4 regions of the Kaistia sp. SLG-1 genome follow, and region 3 is predicted to be linked to each of the others. Evidence: predicted binding sites of a transcription regulator. Region 3 holds the regulator's gene; each other region holds the start of a gene.
What was found. Region 3 encodes LexA, which represses DNA repair genes until DNA is damaged. Its sites were predicted from a motif close to TGTTCNNNNTGTGTTCNG; they were not measured.

Region 1 (4,207 bases), 130 kb from region 3:
TTGCCGGCGTCAGCACGGCATCGACGCCGGCGACGAAGGCGAGGTCGAAATCGCGCTTGATCAGGGTGCGGATGCGCTGGGCGCGGACATAGTAGGCGTCGTAATAGCCGGCCGACAGCACATAGGTGCCGATCAGGATGCGGCGCTTCACCTCGCGGCCGAAGCCGGCCGAGCGGGTGTTCTCGTACATCGAGGCGATGTCGTCGCCGGGAACCCGCAGGCCGTAGCGGACACCGTCATAGCGCGCCAGGTTGGACGAGGCCTCGGCCGGCGCCACGATGTAATAGGCCGGCAGCGCGTATTTCGTATGCGGCAGCGAGATGTCGACGATCTCGGCGCCGGCTTCCTTCAGCCAGGCGATGCCCTGCTGCCAGAGCGCCTCGATCTCGTCCGACATGCCGTCGAGCCGGTATTCGCGCGGGATGCCGATGCGCAGCCCCTTCACCGACTGGCCGATCGCGCCCTCGTAGTCGCCGACCGGAACATCGACCGAGGTCGTGTCCTTGTCGTCGACCGAGGCCATCGACTTCAGCAGGATCGCGGCATCGCGCACCGTGCGGGCGATCGGGCCGGCCTGGTCGAGCGACGAGGCGAAGGCGACCGTGCCCCAGCGCGAGCAGCGGCCATAGGTCGGCTTGATGCCGACGGTGCCGGTGAAGGCGGCCGGCTGGCGGATCGAGCCGCCGGTATCGGTCGCGGTGGCGCCGGCGCAGAGACGCGCGGCGACGGCCGCCGCCGAGCCGCCCGAGGAACCACCGGGAACCAGCGGCGCGTTCGAGCCTTCCTTGCGCCACGGATTGACGACCGGGCCGTAATAGGAGGTCTCGTTCGACGAGCCCATGGCGAACTCGTCCATGTTCAGCTTGCCGAGCATGACCGCGCCGTCGTTCCAGAGATTGGCGGTGACGGTCGATTCATAGTTCGGCTTGAACTGGTCGAGGATGTGCGACGCAGCCTGGGTGTGGACGCCTTCGGTCGCGAACAGGTCCTTGATGCCGAGCGGCACGCCTTCAAGCGCCCGGCCCTCGCCCTTCGCCAGCCGCTCGTCGGAAGCGGCCGCCATGCTCAGCGCCTGGTCCGGCGTCTCGAAGACATAGGCATTCAGCGAACGCGCGGCTTCCATCGCGGCGAGATAGGCCTTGGTCAGCTCCGTGGCGGAGAAGGCCTTGGCCGACAATCCCTCGCGGATCTCGGCAATGGTCAGGCTGGTCAGGTCTGTCGAAGACATCGGCATCTCGAAAATCAGGAGGCGGAAGCGGTGAGCGGCGTCACCGTGCTGAGGACGCGCGCGCCCTCTTCGAAAAGTCTGCGGCCCGTGCCGGGCGTCACTCGACGACCTTCGGCACGACGAAGAAATCGTCGTCCGAAACCGGCGCATTGGCGACGACGCGATCGGCATAATAGCCGTCCGAGACGACGTCGGCGCGCTTCTTCATCGTCTGCGCGACCACCGAGGTCAGCGGCTCGACGCCCTCGACATCGACCTCGTTCAACTGCTCGGCGAAACCGAGAATGGCGTTGATCTCGCCCTGGAAGGAAGCGGCTTCCTCCTCGGTGACAGCGATCCGGGCGAGATGAGCGACCCGCTTGACGGTGGCGATGTCGACGGACATGGCGAGAACCCTTTGGCAAGAACCGGTTGGACGCGCCGGCAGGCGGCGGAAATATCCGCCCGCTATATCACCCGCCCTCGCCGCACCGCAACTGAACAGGTTTTCCGCACCGATTATTGCCGCGGGGACCTCTGGAACAAACAGCGAACGGATTGCAGGGCCGCCAACGGGCCGCTAACCTGCCCGCTCGCGGCACCGGGCCGTATCCGGACCGCCATGATCGGACCGCCATGTCGACCGCTGCCAACACCCTCGCCGGCTTTTGCCGCGATTGCCTGACGCCGGCGGCCGGCCGCCGCTGCCCGGCCTGCGGCAGCCCACGCCTGGTGGCGCATCCCGAACTCGGCGCGCTCGCCATCACCCATGTCGATTGCGACGCCTTCTACGCCTCGATCGAGAAGCGCGACGATCCTGATCTCGCCGACAAGCCGGTCATCATCGGCGGCGGAAAACGCGGCGTCGTCTCGACTTGCTGCTACATCGCCCGCATCCACGGCGTCCGCTCGGCGATGCCGATGTACAAGGCGCTGGAGCTCTGCCCCGACGCCACCGTGATTCGGCCGAACATGGAGAAGTATGTCGGCGTCGGCCAACAGATCCGCACGCTGATGCAGGAACTGACGCCGCTGGTCGAGCCGATCTCGATCGACGAGGCCTTCCTCGACCTCTCCGGCACCGAGCGGCTGCATGGCGCGCCGCCGGCGCTGACGATCGCCCGCTTCGCCCGCCGGGTCGAACAGGAGATCGGCATCACCATCTCGGTCGGCCTCTCCTTCAACAAGTTCCTCGCCAAGATCGCCTCCGACCTCGACAAGCCGCGCGGCTTCTCGGTGATCGGCCGCGGCGAGGCGCTCGCCTTCCTGGCCGACAAGCCCGTCAGCATGATCTGGGGCGTCGGCAAAGCGCTGGAGGCGAAGCTGGCCGAGAGCGGCATCAAGTCGATCGGCCAGCTGCAGCGGATGGAGGAGAGCGACCTCGCCAGGCGCTATGGCGTCATGGGGCTGCGGCTGGCGCGGCTTGCCCGCGCCGACGACCGCCGCGTCGTCGAGCCCCGGCACGAGGCGAAATCGATCGGTGCCGAGACGACGTTCGAGCACGACCTCGCCGATCTCGCGAGTCTGAGGCCGATCCTGCGCCGGCTGTCCGAAAAGGTGTCCGGCCGGCTGAAGCGGGCCGAGCTCGCCGCCTCGAACGTGACGCTGAAGCTGAAATCCGCCGACTTCAAGCTCCGCACCCGCTCGCGCCAGCTCGCCGACCCGACCCGGCTCGCCGACCGCATCTTTCGCACGGCGGAGCAGCTGTTGGCGCATGAGACAGATGGAACGACGTATCGCCTGATCGGCGTCCAGGTATCGGACTTCTCCGATCCGCAGTTCGCCGATCCCGACGACCTCGTCGACCCCGCCGCGGCCAAGCGCGCCAAGGCCGAGGAAGCGATCGACAAGGTGCGCGGCAAGTTCGGCAAGGCAGCCGTCGAGCACGGCATCACGTTTCGGAAGTCGGATTAGTCTCCGCCGGCTCGCAACTTCTTCACGCGCACCGGCATTCCCTTCGGGGGATGCGCTGCGGCGCGCGATTTGATGCCGCCGCCTCGCCGGGGCTAGGATCGCCGAGGGGGACGATGGAGGGAGGACCACGCCCATGACTGGCAAGACCGCGAGAAAGCCGGCGACGTCCGCCACCCGCCCGAATACGCAGGACGCTCCAGCCGGCGCGCCAAAACTGCTGGCCGGCGGCAATCCGCAGATCCCGAAGGGCTATGGCGACGAGCCCGTGCAGGCCTATATCGCCGCCATGCCGGGCTGGAAGCGCGATGTCGGCAAGGAGCTGGACGCGATCGTCACGCGCGCCGTGCCCGGCCTGCGCAAGGCGGTCAAATGGAACTCGCCCCTCTATGGCGTTGGCGACGATGGCACCTGGTTCCTGAGCTTTCACTGCATGACGAAATACGTGAAGGTCGCCTTCCTCCACGGCGCGGCTCTCGATCCGCCGCCGCCCGGCGCGTCGAAACAGGCGAATGTGCGCTATCTCGATATCCACGAGGACAAGCCCTTCGACGCGGCGGAGTTCGAGGCCTGGGTGAAGCAGGCGAGCCGGTTGCCCGGCGAAAAGATGTGAGCAGGCCGATCCCCGCCCACCGATCCCGAGAGAGGTGACAGTCCATGAAACCGACGCAGGACGACACGACCGAGGACGATCTCACCTCGCCGGCCCGGCAGATCGACGCCAAGATCCGCGAGCTCGGCGGCTGGCAAGGCGAGACGCTGGCCCGCGTCCGCCGCTGGATCCACGACGCCGATCCCGACGTGATCGAGGAAGTGAAATGGCGCGGCGTGCCCGTCTGGTCGCATGACGGCATTCTCTGCACCGGCGAAACCTACAAGAACGCCGTCAAGCTGACCTTCGCCAAGGGCGCCTCGCTCGACGATCCCAAGGGCCTCTTCAACTCCAGCCTCGAGGGCAACACCCGCCGCGCCATCGACATCCACCAGGACGAGGCGATCGACGAAGAAGCCTTCCTCGCCCTGATCCGCGCGGCGGTGGCGCTGAACCAATCGCTGGCCAGCAAGCGGAAGAAGCCGAAGGCCGGCTGA
Region 2 (4,207 bases), 590 kb from region 3:
CAAGCGCAACGATCCCGATTTCGCCTCGTCCTCGGTGCTGCGCGCCGGGCTTTCGGCCTATGTCGGCGTCGCGGCGCGGCTGCTCGCCAAGGACGGCGTCAGCATCAACGCCGTCGCGCCCGGCTTCATCGATTCGCTGCCGAGCACGCCGGAGCGCATCGCCCGCATTCCGGCCGGCCGCTATGGCGAGGTCCAGGAAATCGCCGCGACCGTCGCCTATCTCGCCTCGCCCGAGGCGCGTTATGTCACCGGCCAGACGATCGTCGTCGATGGCGGCCTGACCGCCTGATCCTCACTTCGTCATCAGGTATTTCGCCACCGCCTCATAGGCGGGCAGGCTCGTCGGGTCGTTGGCGGCGTTGCTGGCGACGGGGTTGGAGGCGAAGCGGGCGATCACCATGCGCGCGGCCGGATCGACATAGATCGCCTGGCCGTGCACGCCGCGCGCCATGAAGGCGCCGTTCGGGTTGTGCGAGATCCACCACATGCCGCTGTAGCTCCAGCCCTTCAGCAGCGGATAATTGGCCTTGGCGAAGGCCGCCTTGTCGCCGCCGGCGCGGATATGGGCGATCGCCGCCTCGGGGATGATCTGCTCGCCGGCCTGCCTGCCATTGTCCAGCATCAGCTGGCCGATGCGCGCCATGTCGCGGAGGCCGGCGCTGAAGCCGCCGCCGGCGAAGGGCGTTCCGGTCGAATCGAGCGTGTAATAGGCGTCCTGCTCGGCGCCCATCCGGCTCCAGATCCGCTCCGACAGCAGCGCGGCGACGGATTTGCCCGTGACGCGGGCGATGATCCAGCCGAGCGCGTCCGAATTGATCGTCCTGTAGCCGAAGGCGGCGCCGTGTTCGCCCTCCTTCCGGACCGTCTTCAGATAGTCGAAATAGCTGCGCGGGCCGGTGTAGTCGGCCGGCTTCGGCAAGGGATTGCCGGCGGCCGAATAGATCCAGACGTCGGCGTCCGGGTCGGCATAGTCCTCGCTGTAGTGGAGGCCGGTGGTCATATCGAGCACCTGGCGCACGGTCGCATCGCCGAACGCGCTCTCAGTGAGTTCCGGCACCAGCGTCGCGACCCTGGCGTTCTCGTCGAGCTTGCCTTCCGCCACCAGCGTCTCGCCGAGCAGGCCGGTCAGCGACTTCGTCACCGACATCGCCGCATGCTTGCCGGTCTCGTCGAGGCAGCCGGCATAGCGCTCGTAGACGAGGACGCCGTCATGCAGGATGACGATGCCGTCCGTGTAGTTGGCGGCGAGCGAATCGGCGAAGCGCATCGGCTTTGTGTCGCCGAGCGGCGTGAAGGTCAGCGCGTCGATCGCCGGATCGATCGCGCGATCGAAGAAGCGCAGCGGACCGAGGCCGCGGCCGACGCCGACCGTCGGCGCGAGCTCGCGGAAATGGCAGACCGTCCAGCGCAGCTTGGGGAAAGCGAAAAAATCCGGATCGCTGTAGCGGATGATCTTGTCGGCGGGCGGCGGCGACCCCACCATCCAGCCGAGCTTGCCGGGATCGGATTCCTCGGCCGTCATCGGCGCCGTTGCCGAGATGGTCGTTACCGGAGCCGTCATGGGAGCCGTCATGGATTTTGTCTCTTGCGCCGATGCCGGGAGCAGCATGACCGAAAGCAGGGCGGCGGCGACGAAGCCCGCTTGGCTTCGTCCGGCCCGGAGCCTGGCAGAGCATCGCGACATAGATGGCCTCCCTTATGGATCGCCGTCCGGCGGCGACACATTACCCTAGCCTTGGAAGGCGCGCGCCGCCACTGGCGACGGCGCGGGTCGACGGGGCTTGCGGACGAGAACAAAACGTGTACATTGTCCGTGTTTGCTCACGTCCGAGCGGTGTGGAATAAGGAGCGCCGGAATGTCTCAATCTTCTCTCCGTCTCGTCGAAGGGGCCACCATGGACAAGTCGAAGGCGCTGGATGCAGCGCTCTCCCAGATCGAACGGGCCTTTGGCAAGGGGTCGATCATGCGACTCGGCCAGAACAAGGCCGTCGAGATCGGCACGGTTTCGACCGGCTCCATCGGCCTCGATATCGCGCTTGGCATCGGGGGCCTGCCGCGCGGCCGAATCATCGAGGTCTACGGGCCGGAATCGTCGGGCAAGACCACGCTGGCGCTGCACACCATCGCCGAGGCGCAGAAGAATGGCGGCATCTGCGCCTTCGTCGACGCCGAGCACGCGCTCGATCCGATCTACGCCCGCAAGCTCGGCGTCAATCTCGACGACCTGCTGATTTCCCAGCCCGATACCGGCGAGCAGGCGCTCGAGATCACCGACACGCTGGTCCGCTCCGGCGCGGTCGACGTGCTGGTCGTCGATTCGGTCGCGGCGCTGACGCCGCGCGCCGAAATCGAGGGCGAGATGGGCGACAGCCTGCCCGGCCTGCAGGCTCGCCTGATGAGCCAGGCGCTCCGCAAGCTCACCGCGTCGATCTCGAAGTCGAACACGATGGTGATCTTCATCAACCAGATCCGCATGAAGATCGGCGTCATGTTCGGCAATCCGGAGACGACGACGGGCGGCAACGCGCTGAAGTTCTATGCCTCCGTCCGCCTCGACATCCGCCGCATCGGCGCGATCAAGGAGCGCGACGAGGTGGTCGGCAACCAGACCCGCGTCAAGGTCGTCAAGAACAAGCTGGCGCCGCCGTTCAAGCAGGTCGAGTTCGACATCATGTATGGCGAGGGCGTCTCCAAGATGGGCGAGCTCGTCGATCTCGGCGTCAAGGCGGGCATCGTCGAGAAGTCGGGCGCCTGGTTCTCCTATGACAGCCAGCGCCTCGGCCAGGGCCGCGAGAACGCCAAGAACTTTTTGCGCGAAAACCCGAAGGTTGCTGCGACGATCGAGCTGGCGATCCGCCAGAATGCCGGCCTGATCGCCGAGCAGCTCACCAAGGGCGGCCCCGAGGACGACAGCGACGGCGACGACGCGCTCGAGGCGTAAGGAACAGGCCGGGGAGGGGATCGCCCGCCCCGGCGTCCGTCGCTCGATCGGGGCCGGCGCTTTTCGCCGGCCTCGCTGAAAGAAAAGTCACCGGGAGGCGAGGATGGCGGCGAGCGAGACGCGGGGCGGCGGCTGTCATTGCGGCCGGGTCCGGTTCACGGTGCGCGGCGATTTCGGCACGGCGATGTCGTGCAACTGCTCGATCTGCCAGAAGCGCGGCCACTGGCTCGCCTTCGTGCCGGCCGCGGATTTCACGCTCGAAAGCGGCGCCGACGACCTCACCGACTACCAGTTCAACCGCTTCCGCATCCATCATATGTTCTGTTCACATTGCGGCGTCGGCTCGTTCGGCCGCGGCGTCGGGCCCGACGGCGCCGAGATGGTGGCGGTCAATGTCCGCTGTCTCGACGACATGGATCTCTCGACCGTCACGGTCACCGCCTTCGACGGCCGCAGCCACTGAAACGATCCGTCTGGGGCCGGCTGACGCGCTTTCTGGACAGTCTGCTTGGCGGTCGCTACAAACGCCCGCACAATTCCTTCGGCAGGGCGCGCCAAGACGCGCTTTGCCTCTGTAGCAGGCGGGTCAGTTCATGAGCAGCGTCAACGACATTCGGTCGGCGTATCTCGGCTTCTATCAGAAGAACGGTCACGAGATCGTCGCGTCGAGCCCGCTCGTGCCGCGCAACGATCCGACGCTGATGTTCACCAATGCCGGCATGGTCCAGTTCAAGGACTATTTCACCGGCCGCTCCGCCGCGCCCTATCCGCGCGCCACCACCTCGCAGAAATGCGTGCGCGCCGGCGGCAAGCACAACGATCTCGACAATGTCGGCTACACCGCGCGGCATCACACCTTCTTCGAGATGCTCGGCAATTTCTCCTTCGGCGACTATTTCAAGGAGCGCGCGATCGAGCTCGCCTGGACGCTCGTCACCAAGGAGTTCGGCCTCGCGAAGGAGAAGCTCTGCGTCACCGTCTATCACGATGACGAGGAGGCGTTCGGCCTCTGGAAGAAGATCGCCGGCCTGTCGGACGACAAGATCATCCGCATCGCGACGTCCGACAATTTCTGGCAGATGGGCGACACCGGCCCCTGCGGCCCGTGCTCGGAGATCTTCTTCGACCATGGCGACCACATCCCCGGCGGCCCTCCGGGCAGCCCGGACGAGGATGGCGACCGCTTCATCGAGATCTGGAATCTCGTCTTCATGCAGTTCGAGCAGATCGCGCCGGGCAACCGCGTGCCGCTGCCGCGCCCGTCG
Region 3 (4,207 bases):
CATCGGCGATGCCGGCGGGCTTTCGGAAAAGACGGAGGACGAGCTGCGCCTGTCGGGGCTCGCTCACATCCTTTCCGTCTCCGGCCTGCACATGGCGCTCGTCTCCGGCGCGATCTATTGGGCCGTCCGGGCAGGGCTCGCTTTGGTGCCGGCGCTGGCGCTCCGGCGGCCGATCAAGAAATGGGCTGCCATCGCCGCGCTCCTTCTCAGCGGCTTCTACCTGCTGATCTCCGGTCTCGATGTCGCGGCGCAGCGCTCCTTCGTCATGACCTCGATCGCCTTCCTCGCCATCCTGGCCGACCGGCGGGCGATCTCGATGCGCAACGTCGCGCTCGCCGGGCTGGTCGTGCTCGCCGTGACGCCGGAGAGCATCCTTTCGGCCAGCTTCCAGATGTCGTTCGCCGCCACCGTGGCGCTCGTCGCCGGCTTCGAGCTCATGGCCGAGCGGCATCGGCGGCGCCTGGCGACGAACGCAACGCTGCCGCGAGGCCGCGCCGCGCTCCTCTCGCGGCGACTGCTGCTATTCGGCGGCGGCATGGTGGTGACCTCGCTCCTCGGCGGGCTCGGGACGACGCCCTTCGCGCTCTATCACTTCCAGCGCATGGCGCCGCTCTCGATCCTCGCCAATGTCGCGGCGATGCCGCTGACCGATTTCCTCGTCATGCCGGCGGCGCTGATCGCCGTGCTCCTCATGCCGTTCGGGCTGGAAGCGCCGCCGCTCGCCATCGTCGGCTGGGGCATCGACGGCATGCTCGTCGTCGCCGCCAAGGTCAGCGAATGGTCCGGGCAATCGGGCGGCGCCGCCATGCCGAGCGCCACGGCCCTTCTCATCTTCATCGCCGGCTTCGCCTGGCTGGCGCTCTGGCGCGAGCGCTGGCGGCTCGCCGGGCTGGCGCCGATGGTCCTCGGCGCCGCCCTGGCGCTCTATCCGGCGCGGCCAGGCCTGCTCGTCAGCGCCGACGGCCGCCAGATCGCGCTGCGCGGCGAGGACGGCCGCCATTCGATCGTCGCCCGCAAGCAGGACCGCTTCGTCACCGATATCTGGCTGCGCTCGGACGGCGATCCGCGCGACGCGGCGCTTCCCGGCGTCGTGCAGGCCGGCGGATGCGACGCCTCCGGCTGCGTCGGCCGGCTGCCGGATGGCGGCCTGGTGGCGCTGGCGCTCGACCGCTCCGCGTTTGAAGAGGATTGCCGCCGCGCGGTGCTGATCGTCAGCCCGCTCGCAGTGCCGGCAAGCTGCGGCCTGCACACGGCCGTCCTCGACCGGCATGCGCTCCGCCGCGCCGGCTCGATCGCCCTGATCCAGCGCGAGGGGATTTTAGCCGATTCGATGGAGGGGCTGGCCGATCCGGCCGCCCCGGCGGAGCCGGCCAAGGCTACCGCCCCGAACGGCCCGACCGCCCCGGACGAGCCAATCGCGTCGAATGCTCCGATCGCCCCAGCTGACGGATACCTTCCCGCCGATCCGCGCACGTCCAATACGGCGGCGGCCTCCGTGACCGCCGAGGCGGTCATCCCCGGCGGCGGGACGGCTCTGCCGCCAGCTCGGGACGATGAAACGGAGAGCCGCGCCGCCGACGCGACGGATGTCGGGGATCTTGCCGCTGCCGAGGCGTCTGGAACCGAAGCCGGAGCCGCGCCGGGCACGCTGCCTCCCGACCGGCAAAGGTCAGTCATTGCGTTGGGGCGCGTTGATCACGAGGCTTTGGCGAGTGCAGGCGAGGGGGCTTCCCGGCTTGGAGCGGCGGAACCCGTCCCTGTCCTGTCCGCGCCGGCCCAAACCGAATTGTCCAATGTCCCCCAGGCCGCTCCGCCGGAGCGCTATGCACGAGAGCGCCTGGCTCGAGAGCGCACTGCCGAAGCGCGCGATCCCGAGCGGCGCTCTGCCGACCAGGGCGATGCCAAAGAGAACGCTTTCCAGGAGCGCGATGCCGAAATCGAGCGCAGTGCCGAGGATGAAGACATCCTCCCGCCGACAAACGTCGAGACGCAATCCGAAGCCGGACTGCGTCCGATCCAGCTTGCCGACCGCTTCGAGGTCCTGACCGCCTATGCCCCGGTGCGCCGGCCGTGGATGCCGCGCTACGAGCCGGGGCCGGACGATCAGTAGGTGCGGAGCAAGCCGACCAGCTTGCCCTGAATGCGGACCCGGTCGGGTCCGAAGATGCGCGTCTCATAGGCCGGGTTGGCGGCTTCGAGCGCGATCGACGCGCCCTTGCGGCGGAGCCGCTTCAGCGTCGCCTCTTCCTCGTCGACCAGCGCGACGACGATGTCGCCGGAATCGGCATTGTCGCTCTTGCGGATGAGCACGGTGTCGCCGTCGAGGATGCCGGCCTCGATCATCGAATCGCCGCGCACTTCGAGCGCGAAATGCTCGCCGGCGCGCAGCATTTCCGGCGGAACGGAGATCGAATGGCTCTGCGTCTGGATGGCCGAGATCGGCACGCCGGCGGCGATGCGGCCCATCACCGGGATAATGACGGGCTGTGCGAGATCCGGCATTTCTTCGACCGGGCGGACCCGGCCGAGGCTGCCCTCGATCACGCTCGGCGAGAAGGCCTGCTTCTTCGGCCGCGCCAGGGTCGGCGTCATCGTCTCGGGGAGGCGGACGACCTCCAGCGCGCGGGCCCGGTTGGGCAGGCGGCGGATGAAGCCACGTTCCTCCAGCGCCTTGATCAGGCGATGGATGCCGGACTTGGAGCGCAGGTCGAGCGCGTCCTTCATTTCATCGAAAGAGGGAGGGACGCCTGCTTCCTTCAGTCGCTCGTTGATGAACAGGAGAAGTTCATACTGCTTCCGAGTGAGCATGGTGATCTCGCGCTGCGGGCCTTGCCAAGGGGGACGACAGAATCGTCAAGGTACAAAACGCGAACAGAATAACTGTTCCCCATGCGTTCCGCAAGGCAGCGCGGCAGGAGCGCGATCGCTGGGCGGCGCTGGACGCGCGATCGCGGGACGAAGGCGGGCGATCGTCGTCCGCCTCCGGCATCGAGAACCGGGGCTCCGGTTTGAGCGTGGGCGGCCGGGATCCCGACTACATCGTCGTCCAGCCGCCGTCGCAGGGCAGGATGACGCCGTTGATGTTCGGCGAGTCGTCCGAGAGAAGCCAGAGGATGGAGTGGACGATGATGTCGGGCTCCACCGACGGCGGCGCGGTCTCAAGGATCGGGGCCGTGATCTCCTTGGCATAGTCCGAACGGAACCGCGTATCCATGCCCGTCTTGACGCCGCCCGGCGCGACGACGTTGGAGCGGATGCCCTTGGTGCCGTAGTAGAAGGCGATCGATTTCGCCAGGCCGTTCAGGCCGTGCTTCGAGCTGGTATAGGCGACGCCCGACAGCGACGAGCGGAAACTGGCCTCGGACGAGACGAAGGCGAAATTGCCTTTGCCGCGGGCGAGCATCTGCGGCAGCACCGCGCGGGCGAGCCGCATCGGCGCCGTCAGGTTCAATTCGAACACCTTGTGCCAGGTGGCGTCGTCCATCTCGGCCGGCGGCAGCCAGCCGTCAGTGATGCCGGCAATGTTCGCCACGCCGTCGATCCTGCCGTCGCTGGCGGCGGCGAGGGTGTCGATGAAGGACTGCTCGGTCAGGTCACCGACCACGGCGACGACGCTTCCGGCCGGCGCCTGTTGCGCCAGGCTTTCGAGGTTGTCGGCCGAGATGTCGGCGGCGAGGACCCGCGCGCCTTCGGCGGCGAGGCGAAGCGCCGTGGCGCGGCCGATGCCGGCGCCGGCTCCGGTCACGATGATCGTCTGGCCCGTGAACCGGCCTGCGGACTGCGTCATGGTCTGGCACTCATGCATGGTTGGAGAGGATCGGCGGCTCGCGGCCCGGACGGGAGGAGTCCGGGCCGCGACGAAGCGGATCAGAGGCGGAGCGCCGCCTTGGAGACGTCTTCCCAGGACTCCCAGGTGCGGATGCGGTCGGCGTAGATGTCTTTGACCAGCGGCAGCAGGTCGCCGAGGATCAGCCGGAGCGGCGGCTTGTCGGAATCGACGAGCTTCAGGATCGCCGGCACCGTGGCGCGGGGATCGCCGAGCTGGTCGGCGGTGAGGCGCTCGGCGAGCTCCTCGCGGACGACATTGTAGGCGGGGATCTCCGTCGCCTGCTTCATCGTCGGGCCCTCGAGGAAGCTGGTGGCGTAGCCGGCCGGCTCGATCAGGGTCACCTTGATGCCGAACCGTTCGACTTCGCCGGCGAGCGCC
Region 4 (4,207 bases), 1.1 Mb from region 3:
CGCCGGGATCGGCGACACGATCGAGGCGATCGCCGAACCCGGCGCCCTGACGCCAGCGCTTCGGATCGATGGCCCCTTCGCGGCCGGGCTCGATATCGGGCCGGACAATCTCGTGCTGCGCGCCGCGCGGGCGCATCAGGCGGCGGGCGGCGCGATTGGCGGCCTCGGCCTCAGGCTCATCAAAAACCTGCCGGTCGCCTCCGGCATCGGCGGCGGTTCGGCCGACGCGGCGGCGACGCTGCGCCTGCTGGCGCGCATCGCCCCCCTCCCCGCCGGCTCGGCGACCGTGCCCGACGCGATCGCGGCGACGCTCGGCGCCGACGTGCCGATGTGCCTGCGCTCGACGCCGCTGCGTGCCACGGGGATCGGCGACCGGCTCGCGCCGGCAAGCGGCCTGCCCCGGCTGCCGATGCTGCTCGTCAATCCGCGCGCCGCCGTCTCGACGCCGGCCGTGTTCCGGCAACTCGCCCGCGCCGACCATCCCGCCCTGCCCGACCTGCCGACTACTTTCACCGACGCCGCCGCGCTCGCCGCCTGGCTGCGCGGCACGCGCAACGATCTCGAGGCGCCGGCCATCGCGACGCTTCCCGTCATCGCCGACGGGATCGCCGCCGTCGGCGCGACGGAGGCTTGCCTGCTGGCACGGATGTCCGGCTCCGGCGCGACCGTGTTCGGGATCTATCCGGACGATGCGAGCGCTGCCCGCGCCGCGGCGCGCATCAAAGCAGCGCATCCGGACTGGTGGATCGCCGCGACCGCCGCGGAGGGTAGCGACTAGCTATCCCGCTTTCCTTGGCGCTTGGCAGCGACTATGTCTCGGCAGAGATTGCGCGACGAGGAACCCGCCATGGCCGACGAGACCCTGCCCTTCATTCCGGTCCGCTTCGCCGTGCTCACGGTCTCCGACACGCGCTCGCTCGAAGATGACCGGTCGGGCCAGACGCTGGCCGAGCGCATCCAGTCGGCCGGGCATGTGCTGGCCGAGCGCGCCATCGTCCCTGACGATGTCGACGAGATCCGGACCATCGTCTCGTGCTGGATCGAGGATGACGGCATCGACGTCGTCATCACCACGGGCGGCACCGGCTTCACCGGCCGCGACGTCACGCCCGAGGCCGTGGAGCCGCTGTTCGAAAAGCGCATGGACGGCTTCTCGGCCGTGTTCCATCGCCTGAGCTATGAGAAGATCGGCACCGCGACGATCCAGTCGCGCGCCACCGCCGGCGTCGCCAACTCGACCTTCATCTTCGCGATCCCCGGCTCGCCCGGCGCCTGCCGGGACGCCTGGGACGGCATCCTCAGCCTGCAATTCGATTATCGCAGCCGGCCGTGCAATTTCGTCGAGATCATGCCGCGCCTCGACGAGCACCTGAAGCGCGGCAAGCTCCAGGCCTGAGGGTCTCGCCCGGAATGTGGGGGACGCTGTTCCTTCACCTCTCCCTGAGGGAGAGGTCGACGGCCGAAGGCCGGCGGGTGAGGGTTTACGGCCTCACCGGATAGTTCCCTAAACCCTCACCCGGAGCTTCGCTCCGACCTCTCCCTCAGGGAGAGGTGAAGAAAGGGTCAGACCCCGCTAAAGGGAGGCAGGAAGAAGGGCTGTCAGGCGGCGGCGCCGCGCGAGATCGCCCGGGCGCGCAGGAACGACATCCTGCCGCGGCCGATGCGGCGGCCGAGATCGCTCTCGGCGCGGCGAGCCTCGGCGCGATGACCGCCGACGGCGCGATAGAGGCTCGACGGAACCAGCAGGCCCTGCTCTGGCAAGGGCGCGGCCAGCAAACGGGCGCGGAGCGCGGCGCGGGTCTCCGCCAGCCGCGAGCGCCAGCCGAAGCCGGCATGGGCGAGACGGAAGGAGGCCGCGCGCGTCGCGCCGCTGCCCGCCATCGCCAGCCGGTCGATGAAGTCGCGCGCCTCGCGCTGCCAGCCGGGCTCGAGCATCACGTCCGGCGACAGGAAGAGCAGCCAGTCGGAGCGGGCGAGGCTCGCGCCCCTCGCGAGATCCGCGCCGCGCTCGCCCGTGCCCTCGACGAGCTTGCAGCCGGCCGCGTCGGCGACGGCGACCGTGCCGTCCGTCGAGCCGCTGTCGACGACGATCACTTCGCGCACCATGCCGTCGGCGGCGGCAGGCACGAGGGCCGCCAGCGCATGCGCCAGCGCCAGCTCGTCATTGCGGGTGGAGAGGATCACGCTGATCATTCCTTCGATCTTAGCGTTAAATTTTGCGTCTGCGAGATCAAACAAGCGAGACGTTCCGTCGCAATCTCATGCGTTCTTGTTTTGTTCTCAAAACGGGCGTATGAGTCGCTTCATGTCGCTCGCACGCTCCCTCCCCCCGCATCTTGACCCGCTGCTCATGCCGGCGGACCCGACCCTGACCGCGTCGATCGATCCTGACCGTCGACGCGGACGTGGCGCCCAGAGCAACAGCTCTGGGCGCTTCGAACGCTTCCAGTCGATCCCCTTCGACGATGGCTGGCAGACGCTGGACGAGCTGCCGCCGTTCAAGACCGAGGTGATGCCGGAAAAGGCGAAGACGATCATCACCCGCAACGATTCGCCGGATCTCGCCTTCGACCGCTCGATCAATCCGTATCGCGGCTGCGAGCATGGCTGCTCCTACTGCTTCGCGCGGCCGACGCATGCCTATATGGGCCTGTCGGCCGGCCTCGATTTCGAATCGAAGCTCTTCTACAAGCCCGACGCCGCCAAGCTCCTGGAGAAGGAGCTTTCGGACCCGGACTACAAGCCGCGCACGATCGCCATCGGCACCAACACCGATCCCTACCAGCCGATCGAGCGCCAGCACCGCATGATGCGCGACATCCTCGAGGTACTGGACCGCTTCAACCATCCGGTCGGCATCGTCACCAAATCGGCGCTGGTGCTGCGCGACGTCGACATTCTCGGCCGCATGGCGGAGCGCGGCCTCGCCAAGGTGGCGCTGTCGATCACCACGCTCGACCGCAAGCTGGCGCGCGACATGGAGCCGCGCGCGGCGACCCCGGGCCGCCGGCTCGACGCCGTGCGCGGGCTGGCGGATGCGGGCGTGCCGGTCGGCGTGCTCGTCGCGCCGATCATCCCGGCGCTGAACGATAGCGAGGTCGAGCGCATCCTCGACGCGGCCGTCGCCGCCGGCGCCACCGAGGCCGGCTACGTGCTGCTGCGCCTGCCGCTCGAGGTCAGCGAGATCTTCAAGGAATGGCTGCTCCGCCACTATCCCGACCGCTACCGGCACGTGATGTCGGTGCTGCGCTCGATGCGCGGCGGCAAGGACTATGACGCGACCTTCGGCAAGCGGCAGAAGGGCGAAGGCCCCTATGCCTGGCAGATCGGGCGGCGCTTCGAGATCGCGGCGCGGCGGCTGGAACTGAACCGGCGCAGCCTCAAGCTGCGGACCGACCTGTTTTCCCCGCCCGTCCGCCAGCCGGCACAGCTGAGCCTGTTCTAGGGTCTTCAGGAAGTGGTGAAATGCGCCGCCGTCCCGGCCAGGCCAGCGCATCTGTGCTAACAAGGTGGGATCTGGCGCGCATGTGGCAGGCGCCTCGCGCCGCGGTCGCTTGCCGCTCCCCGTTGCGATCGGAGCATAAATTGGCGGATCAACTTCCCGGAGCCACGGCGAAACTCGCCCTTCTGATCGACGCCGACAATGTCCGGGCCGATTTCCTGCCCATCATCATCCGCGAGGCCTCGACGATCGGGCGGGTCGTGATCCGCCGCGTCTACGGCCATTTCGCCTCCAGCTCGATGTCGCAGTGGCAGCCGCTGCTGCACAGCCATGCGCTGACGCCGGTGCATGTGCCGCCAGCCGCCGTCGGCAAGAACGCGACGGACATGAAGCTCGCCATCGAGGCGATGGACATGCTGCACGAGAAGGGTCTCGACGGGTTCTGCATCGCGTCCAGCGACAGCGATTTCACCACGCTCGCAAGCCGCATCCGCGAGGACGGCCTCGCCGTCTACGGCTTCGGCGAGCAGAAATCGACCAAGCCCTATGTCGCCGCCTGCGACCGCTTCTTCTATTGCGACCTGCTGCTCGCCGAGGAGCGCCAGACGAGCGAGCCCGCCAAGACGAAGAGCAAGTCACCGCCGAAGAGCGTGCCGCGCCTGCCGCGCGACGAGATCTTCGCCGCGATCGAGGACGTCTCGGGCGACGACGGCTGGGCGCATCTCGGCCCGGTCGGCACCATCCTGTTCAAGCGCATGCCGGATT

Region 1: AC6HZP_RS14465 (DNA polymerase IV) is a predicted target of LexA. The motif match lies at 1,746-1,763, and genes of this name have one in related genera.
Region 2: recA (recombinase RecA) is a predicted target of LexA. The motif match lies at 1,790-1,807, and genes of this name have one in related genera.
Region 4: AC6HZP_RS08630 (PA0069 family radical SAM protein) is a predicted target of LexA. The motif match lies at 2,265-2,282, and genes of this name have one in related genera.

What each region holds. Positions count from the first base shown of each region.
Region 1 is NZ_AP048544.1:3,182,715-3,186,921, forward strand. Features, by position in the region: gene gatA (Asp-tRNA(Asn)/Glu-tRNA(Gln) amidotransferase subunit GatA) at 1-1,228, opposite strand, end outside; gene gatC (Asp-tRNA(Asn)/Glu-tRNA(Gln) amidotransferase subunit GatC) at 1,326-1,613, opposite strand; gene AC6HZP_RS14465 (DNA polymerase IV) at 1,844-3,121, shown strand; gene AC6HZP_RS14470 (DUF1801 domain-containing protein) at 3,255-3,731, shown strand; gene AC6HZP_RS14475 (DUF1801 domain-containing protein) at 3,776-4,207, shown strand.
Region 2 is NZ_AP048544.1:3,636,595-3,640,801, reverse strand. Features, by position in the region: gene AC6HZP_RS16730 (SDR family NAD(P)-dependent oxidoreductase) at 1-289, shown strand, start outside; gene AC6HZP_RS16725 (serine hydrolase domain-containing protein) at 293-1,573, opposite strand; gene recA (recombinase RecA) at 1,857-2,942, shown strand; gene AC6HZP_RS16715 (GFA family protein) at 3,046-3,405, shown strand; gene alaS (alanine--tRNA ligase) at 3,536-4,207, shown strand, end outside.
Region 3 is NZ_AP048544.1:3,048,362-3,052,568, reverse strand. Features, by position in the region: gene AC6HZP_RS13830 (ComEC/Rec2 family competence protein) at 1-2,110, shown strand, start outside; gene lexA (transcriptional repressor LexA) at 2,104-2,808, opposite strand; gene AC6HZP_RS13820 (SDR family NAD(P)-dependent oxidoreductase) at 3,035-3,787, opposite strand; gene AC6HZP_RS13815 (SDR family NAD(P)-dependent oxidoreductase) at 3,868-4,207, opposite strand, start outside.
Region 4 is NZ_AP048544.1:1,937,211-1,941,417, reverse strand. Features, by position in the region: gene AC6HZP_RS08645 (4-(cytidine 5'-diphospho)-2-C-methyl-D-erythritol kinase) at 1-778, shown strand, start outside; gene moaB (molybdenum cofactor biosynthesis protein B) at 848-1,396, shown strand; gene AC6HZP_RS08635 (glycosyltransferase) at 1,600-2,193, opposite strand; gene AC6HZP_RS08630 (PA0069 family radical SAM protein) at 2,351-3,445, shown strand; gene AC6HZP_RS08625 (NYN domain-containing protein) at 3,586-4,207, shown strand, end outside.